Regions from separate parts of the Slackia heliotrinireducens DSM 20476 genome, predicted to be linked through region 1. Evidence: predicted binding sites of a transcription regulator. Region 1 holds the regulator's gene; the other holds the start of a gene.
What was found. Region 1 encodes LexA, which represses DNA repair genes until DNA is damaged. Its sites were predicted from a motif close to CNAACANNTGTTNG; they were not measured.

Region 1 (3,420 bases):
TGGCCGTGACGCCCGACCTTCTGGTGCAGCGCATCGAACGCCGCGTGGACGCCATGTTCGACGCGGGATTGGTCGCCGAGGTGGAGGGCCTGCTCGAGCAGGGGTTCGAAAGCGCCTGCACGGCTCGGGACGCCATAGGCTATAAGGAAGTGGTTGCGGCGCTTCGGGGTGAAATCACCATGGACGAGGCCCGCGAACAGATCAAGACCGCCACAAGGCGCTATGCCAAGCGGCAGCGCAGCTGGTGGCGTAAGGATTCGCGTATCATATGGCTGGATGCGGACGATCCTAATCCGCAGAAGCTTGCCGACGAGATACTTAAAACGCTTTCAGACAAGGGGTATACGGATGTCGTTTGCCGATATGGACGCCAATAGCGTGATGGAGGACCGCGAGCGGGCTATCCTCGTGGGCATCGATTATCGCGACAATGCGAGTGAGTACTCGCTGGAGTCGTCTTTGGACGAACTGGCTCGTCTGACCGATACGGCCGGGGCCGATGTTGTGGCTACCACCTCCCAACGTTTGGACTCGCCGAACCCACGCACGTTCATCGGATCGGGCAAGGCAGAGGAAATCGCCTCGATGTGCCGGTCCCTTTCGGCGGACGTGGTCATCTTCGACGACGAGCTTACGCCTTCGCAGCAGAGCAACCTTGAGAAGGTCCTGCCCAAGGACGTGAAGGTCATCGACCGCACCGCTCTTATTCTGGACATATTCGCCCTGCACGCCACCACCAAGGAAGGCCGCCTGCAGGTCAGGCTCGCTCAGAACCAGTACCTGCTGCCGCGTCTGCGCGGCATGTGGGCGCATCTTGCCAGCAACCGCATGGGCGGCGGCGTAGGTTCCCGCTTCGGCGAAGGCGAAAGCCAGCTCGAGGTGGACCGCCGCATGGTCCGCAAGCGCATCACGTCCATTCGCCGGGAGCTGGAGCAGGTTGCGCAGATGCGCACGATCCAACGTGCCGCGCGATACGACTCGGGTATATTCAAGGTGGCAGAGGCGGGGTATACCAATGCAGGAAAATCAAGCCTGCTCAACCGTCTGACCAATGCCGAAGTGCTGAGCTATGACAAGCTGTTCGCCACGTTGGATTCCACCACGCGCAAGCTGGTGCTGCCTGAAGGCCGCGAGGTGACCATCACCGATACGGTCGGATTCATCCAGAAGCTGCCGACGACGCTGGTCGAAGCGTTCAACAGCACGCTGGATGAGATTCGCGGAGCCGATTTGATCATGCATGTGGTGGACGCGTCTTCGAACGAACGGGACCTGCAGATGAACGCCGTAGGTGACACGCTGGAGCAGATCGGCGCCCAGGACATTCCGCGGCTCGTCGTGTTCAACAAGATCGACCTGGTGGACGAAGGGGACCGCGCTATCCTGGCCTCCCGCTATCCGATGGCCATTCTGGTGTCCGCTGAAACCGGCGAGGGCATCGACGGTTTGATAGACGCATTGGCCCGCGCCGTCGCCGCGCAGGAGGAGCTCATGGATGTGCTGGTGCCCTATTCGAAAGGCAGCGTGGTGTCTTTGGTGCACGAGCGTTGCACGGTGCTTGCGGAAAGCTACGGGGAGGACGGTACGCGTCTGACGCTGCGAGCACCACGGGATCTGATAGCTCTGCTGGGCCAGTATTCGGTCCAATAGCAACCCGATGCTGATTCCTATATGAAAACGGCTCCTGTAAGGAGCCGTTGTTTGTTTATGCGCAGTCCGTTTGTACGTTACAGACGGCGGAACACGGCAACGACCTTTCCTGCAATGGAGACGTTCTCGCGAACGATGATAGGTTCCATGGTGGAGTTTTCTGGCTGCAGGCGGATGTGATCGCGCTCTTTGAAGAAGCGCTTGACCGTTGCGCCGTCTTCGACGAGGGCCACGACGATATCGCCGTTGTTGGCATTCGGCTGTTCCTTCACCACGACGAAGTCGCCGTCGTTGATGCCGATTTCGATCATGGAGTCACCGCGTACCTTCAGCAAAAACGAACTGGAATCGCCGACGATTTCGGTGGGCAGGGGGATGGTCTCCTGGATGTTCTGCTCGGCAAGAATGGGCACGCCAGCAGCGACGTTGCCGACGACCGGCAGGTTGACCACGTTGGAGAATTCACCCTGACCGACGAAATCGTTGTGGGCTGGTTGGCCCTTTGGTGCGGTGCCTCCATAGGTTTCGCCGTCGGAGGTACGCAGCACGGTGATGCAGCGCGACTTCAGGGGGTCGCGATGGATATAGCCCTTCTCCTCAAGATTGTTCAGGTGCACATGCACGGTGGAGGGGGACGAAAGCCCGATGCTGTCGCAGATGTCGCGAACGGTGGGGGCGATGCCGGTTTCTTCGATGGTGGCGATGATGCAATCGAGCACAGCCGTCTGCTTCTTGGTGAGCTTGGTGGAGTCTTTTTTACGAACAGTCATGGTGGCCTTCCTAATACGAACATTTGTATTAAAAATCTGTTGACATGAACCTTTGTTCGCTTTATTATATACCCGAACAAAGGTTCGTGCAAGTAAGGAGTTAAGAAACATGACACGCCAGGACATGCATACATATACGAACGGCTCCTCGGCCCTCAAGTACAACAGCAAGCGTCCCGTCTTGGAGGTTATTCCTGGCGGCGCAGTTTCTGACCAGCCACAATCTTTTCTTGACGACCTGAAATTCGCTGCCAAGGCAACCGGTTTCGCAAATATGCGCGACGATTTGAAATACGGTTCCATCGCAGGTCGTCCACTGGACCTGTCCAAAGCGCACCAGTATGTGCTGTTCGGCGCACTTATGTTCGCTTTTGGTTTGGCCCTTATCCTTCTCTAATCGGGAAGGACCGTTAGTCCGACAATTCTCGTCTCCAGCGGTTTGCTGCGTTTCCTGCTGCGAGACATCCGTGAAAACTCCGTCGCTTCAGATCGGCGGAGTTTTTCGTCTCGTTGGCCGGTCTTGTATGTATGGCGCGGCGTCAGAGTTGGAGTGCATGAAAGGGGGAACAATATCTGGGTATCGATTAACATGCAGCATATTTCACTATATATGGGAATTCAGCGACGTTGCAGGTAGATTGGAAATTCTGTTGTCATAATCGATATGACGGGGTATGATGACCACAACATTTTGTGGTCATGGTGACTATGTCCCGAATGGAGGATTGCATGCGTTGCCCATCTTGTGGTCATCCCGAATCGAAAGTCGTCGACTCTCGTCCGTCGGAAGAATACAATTCCATCCGCCGTCGGCGTGAATGCTTGAAGTGCGGAACCCGCTTCACGACGTACGAACGTTTGGGAGACAGCCCGCTTATCGTCATCAAGGCCGACGGGACCAGCCAGGTGTTCAGTCGCGAGAAGCTCTACCGCGGCATCTCTATCGCCTGCGCGAAACGCCCGAATATTCCCAATGAGAAGAAAACCGAGATCATCGATA
Region 2 (3,420 bases), 1.5 Mb from region 1:
TAGTCGGGTTCGTCACGAGTGGTGCGGGAAAGCTCGGGTATGCCTGAGGCTTTTGAAAACTCAATCCAGATTTCGGGAACCAAAACACCTTCGAGGTCCAGGCATACTAAATACATCGCTACTCTCCTGTCTTTAAGTCGTGCCAGCATGGCGGCGTCTAATCCCTAAGAACGATTTCGTTATGATAGCAGGACGATATTTCGAGAACGTTAAAATATACAAAAATGGTAGGTTTTGTCGACGTGCTGCTGCTTGACGTCTGACTGGCGTTGCAAAACGATGTCCAGAAGCGTGTCTGATCGGGCTGCGGGAGGGATTCCTCGTCCTTTTTTGCAGAAATGTTGTTTGTATTTCAGGTTAGGAATGCGCTATGCCCCGTGATCGGCCTTCCATTTTTTGATTTCAGACAGGCGCGCAGCGTATTTCGACTCGTTTCCCTGTTGGGTGGGGGAGTAGTACTCGCGGCCGACCAGCCGATCAGGCAGACATTGCATCGTGGTAAGCTTGTCTTTCGCGTCATGCGCGTATTCGTAGCCTTTGCCGAACCCCAGTTCCTTCATGAGGCGGGTGGGGGCATTGCGAATGACCAAAGGCACTGGTTCTGCCAGGTCTTTCTGAGCGTCTTTCGCCGCACGTCCATAAGCGACGTATAGTGAATTCGATTTCGGTGCCATGGACATGTAAACCACGGCTTCGGTCAGATGCACCGTGCATTCAGGCATGCCGATGAAATGGCATGCCTGGTAGGCTGCGATTGCGATTTCCAATGCGTGGGTGTCGGCCATGCCGATGTCTTCGGCTGCGAATCGGGTTATTCGACGGGCAACGTACAGCGGGTCTTCACCGGCTTCCAACATACGGGCAAGCCAGTACACCGCTGCATCGGGGTCGGAGTTGCGCATGGACTTGTGAAGTGCGGAAATGATGTTGTAATGCTCTTCGCCGTGTTTGTCGTACAGCAGCGATTTGCGCTCGGTACATTGCTCGACGGTTTCCTCGGTAACGTGAATGACGCCTTCGTCATCTACATCGCCGTTCAGAACAACCATCTCCAACGTGGAAAGCGCCGTACGGGCGTCTCCGTTTGCGAAGGTCGCAATGGCTTCAAGCAGCTCGTCGGAAACATCAACCTGCTGGTCGCCGAAGCCCCGAGGGTCGTGTATGGCCCGGTCGAGCAGTTCCGCCAAATCCGCCGTTTCCAGCGCTTTGAGCACGAACACCTTGCATCGCGACAACAATGCTCCATTGACCTCGAAAGACGGGTTTTCCGTGGTGGCTCCTATAAGGATGATGGTGCCTTTTTCGACAAAGGGGAGGAACGCATCCTGCTGTGCCTTGTTGAAGCGGTGGATTTCGTCCACGAACAGGATGGTTTTCTCGCCAAGGGAACGGTTGTTCTCCGCCTGTTTCATGACCTGTCGAATTTCCTTGATGCCGCTGGTCACTGCAGAGAAGTTCACGAACTTCGCGTTTGTTTGGTGCGCGATGATCTGGGCCAAGGTGGTTTTCCCGACGCCGGGAGGCCCCCAGAAAATCATTGAGGACACCTGATCCGCCTCGATGAGCTTGCGAAGCACCTTGCCTTCGCCCACAAGATGCTTCTGCCCTGCGTATTCATCTAGGGACAAAGGGCGTAGTCTAGCCGCCAAAGGTTCGGGTATGTCTTCTTGAAACAGGCTTTCCTGCATAACGGACCTCTCTACGAGAAGGGAAAAGCATTCTTTATAATATACGAACATAAGTTCTAATACAAGACCTCATCGGACGGCGGGAGCGGGGCGAGGGAGCCGAATCGAAAACGATGTTCACGACAAAAACGGGGGCCCGAAGGCCCCCGTCGATCAGATTGAATGTCCATGCGGCTACTTGCCAAGCCTCACTCCCGCGAAAGCCATGACCAGGTTGCAGATGCACGCCGCGCCCAAGGAGCCGGCGATGGCGGCAGGGCTGGCGGGATTGGCGTTGATGGCGCTGAAGCATATGCAGACGAGCGCACATACCGCGGCACCGCAAACTGCCAGCGTCGCGATAACCCATACGAAGGTTGGGCGCGAAGACTCGGCGCCTTTCACGAGGGCGCCGCGCAACACCAGGCTGGCCGCTGCCGTAAGAGTGCCCACGGCGAGCACCAGCATGCCGAGGGTAAGCCCCAGCGATCCGCCGCCGCCCTTGGTCATCTGGGACAGCAACACTTCGGAGTACAGCCCCAACACTATGATGAACAGGCATACGAAAGCCACGATAGCAGAGGCAAAACCCCAGACCAGCGCTGCCCCAATGCCGCCCTGACCCTTTTGGGGGTACAGATGGGCGAAAAGCAGCACGGTAGCGGTGGCCAGACACAGGGCCAAGCCGCCGGCGAAGATGAATCCCACAAGCGTGCCGCCGGTCATCGTGAATGGCAGCTTGTCCAGCGTGGTCAGACCGTCTGTCAGATACGGCGCGGTAGCGGCTCGGTAGTTGTATCCCAATGCCCCCGTCACGTCCAGCACCTTCGAGCCGATGCGGCCCAGCAGTGCGATGATCAACGCGCTTGCGAACAGCGTCAGAAACGCCGGCGCAGACTTCTTCAATTCGGTTCCCATTGCTAACTCCTATCTGCGCCTTGCCTAGTATTCTTCAACGTCGTTGGCAAACGTTCCGCACAGGTAGCCGCCGCAGAACGCCAGGCTTACGTCGCCAAGCAGGCTGCCAAGGATGACGTCGCCCACGTAGCTGTTCTCGCCGACGGCGCCGCCCGCCGTATGCCAACCTGCATAGAGGCCGGGGATGACGCGCCCGGTGGTGCTGAGGACCTGCATGTGATCGTTTATGGCCAGGCCGCACTTGGTGCCGTACAGGTTTCCGCCGATGCGGCATCCATAGAACGGCGGGTCTTGGATGGGGTGCAGCCAATTCGGTGGCATGGGATACATGAAATCGTCCTCACCCTTCTCGCAGCATTCGTTCCAATGTGCGACGGCGTCGGTTAGAATGCCGGGTTCGAATCCGAGATCGGCTTCGAGCTCCTCCAAGCTGTCGCGTTTCTTGAGGACGTCGGCCTCGATGGCGTCCTCGACACCGTGGTGCCAGTCGCGGTAATGCTCGGGGACCTTGTCGATTTGCTCCAGGTCCGGTGTGATGAGTTTGCGGCAGTGTTCCTGTCCGAAATCGGCCAGGTATTCCTCATAATGGCTGTCGAAGACGATGTAGCTGCGGTGCCCCGGCACGGCCATCTGGGCGGTTGCCAAATCACCGAGGGCGTAGATGGCCGCTGCGCCGCCTTCGCCGATACGGCTGTCCATGTAGCGGATGCGTTGGCCGGTGCGGTCGATGGTGAAGAACGGCTGGCGAGAAAGCTGCGTCATGCCGTCGTAGAGGAATCGCGCCCATTGCCCGCCTTCGGCTGCCCAGTCAACGCCGCCGTCGAAGCTGGCGGAG

Region 2: SHEL_RS11990 (replication-associated recombination protein A) is a predicted target of LexA. The motif match lies at 1,733-1,746, and genes of this name have one in related genera.

Annotation. Positions count from the first base shown of each region.
Region 1 covers NC_013165.1:1,233,595-1,237,014, forward strand. The annotation lists gene miaA (tRNA (adenosine(37)-N6)-dimethylallyltransferase MiaA) at 1-377, shown strand, start outside; gene hflX (GTPase HflX) at 349-1,650, shown strand; gene lexA (transcriptional repressor LexA) at 1,728-2,420, opposite strand; gene SHEL_RS05295 (hypothetical protein) at 2,530-2,817, shown strand; gene nrdR (transcriptional regulator NrdR) at 3,150-3,420, shown strand, end outside.
Region 2 covers NC_013165.1:2,703,811-2,707,230, reverse strand. The annotation lists gene thrH (bifunctional phosphoserine phosphatase/homoserine phosphotransferase ThrH) at 1-116, opposite strand, end outside; gene SHEL_RS11990 (replication-associated recombination protein A) at 369-1,688, opposite strand; gene SHEL_RS11985 (hypothetical protein) at 1,863-2,585, opposite strand; gene SHEL_RS11980 (FAD-dependent oxidoreductase) at 2,610-3,420, opposite strand, start outside.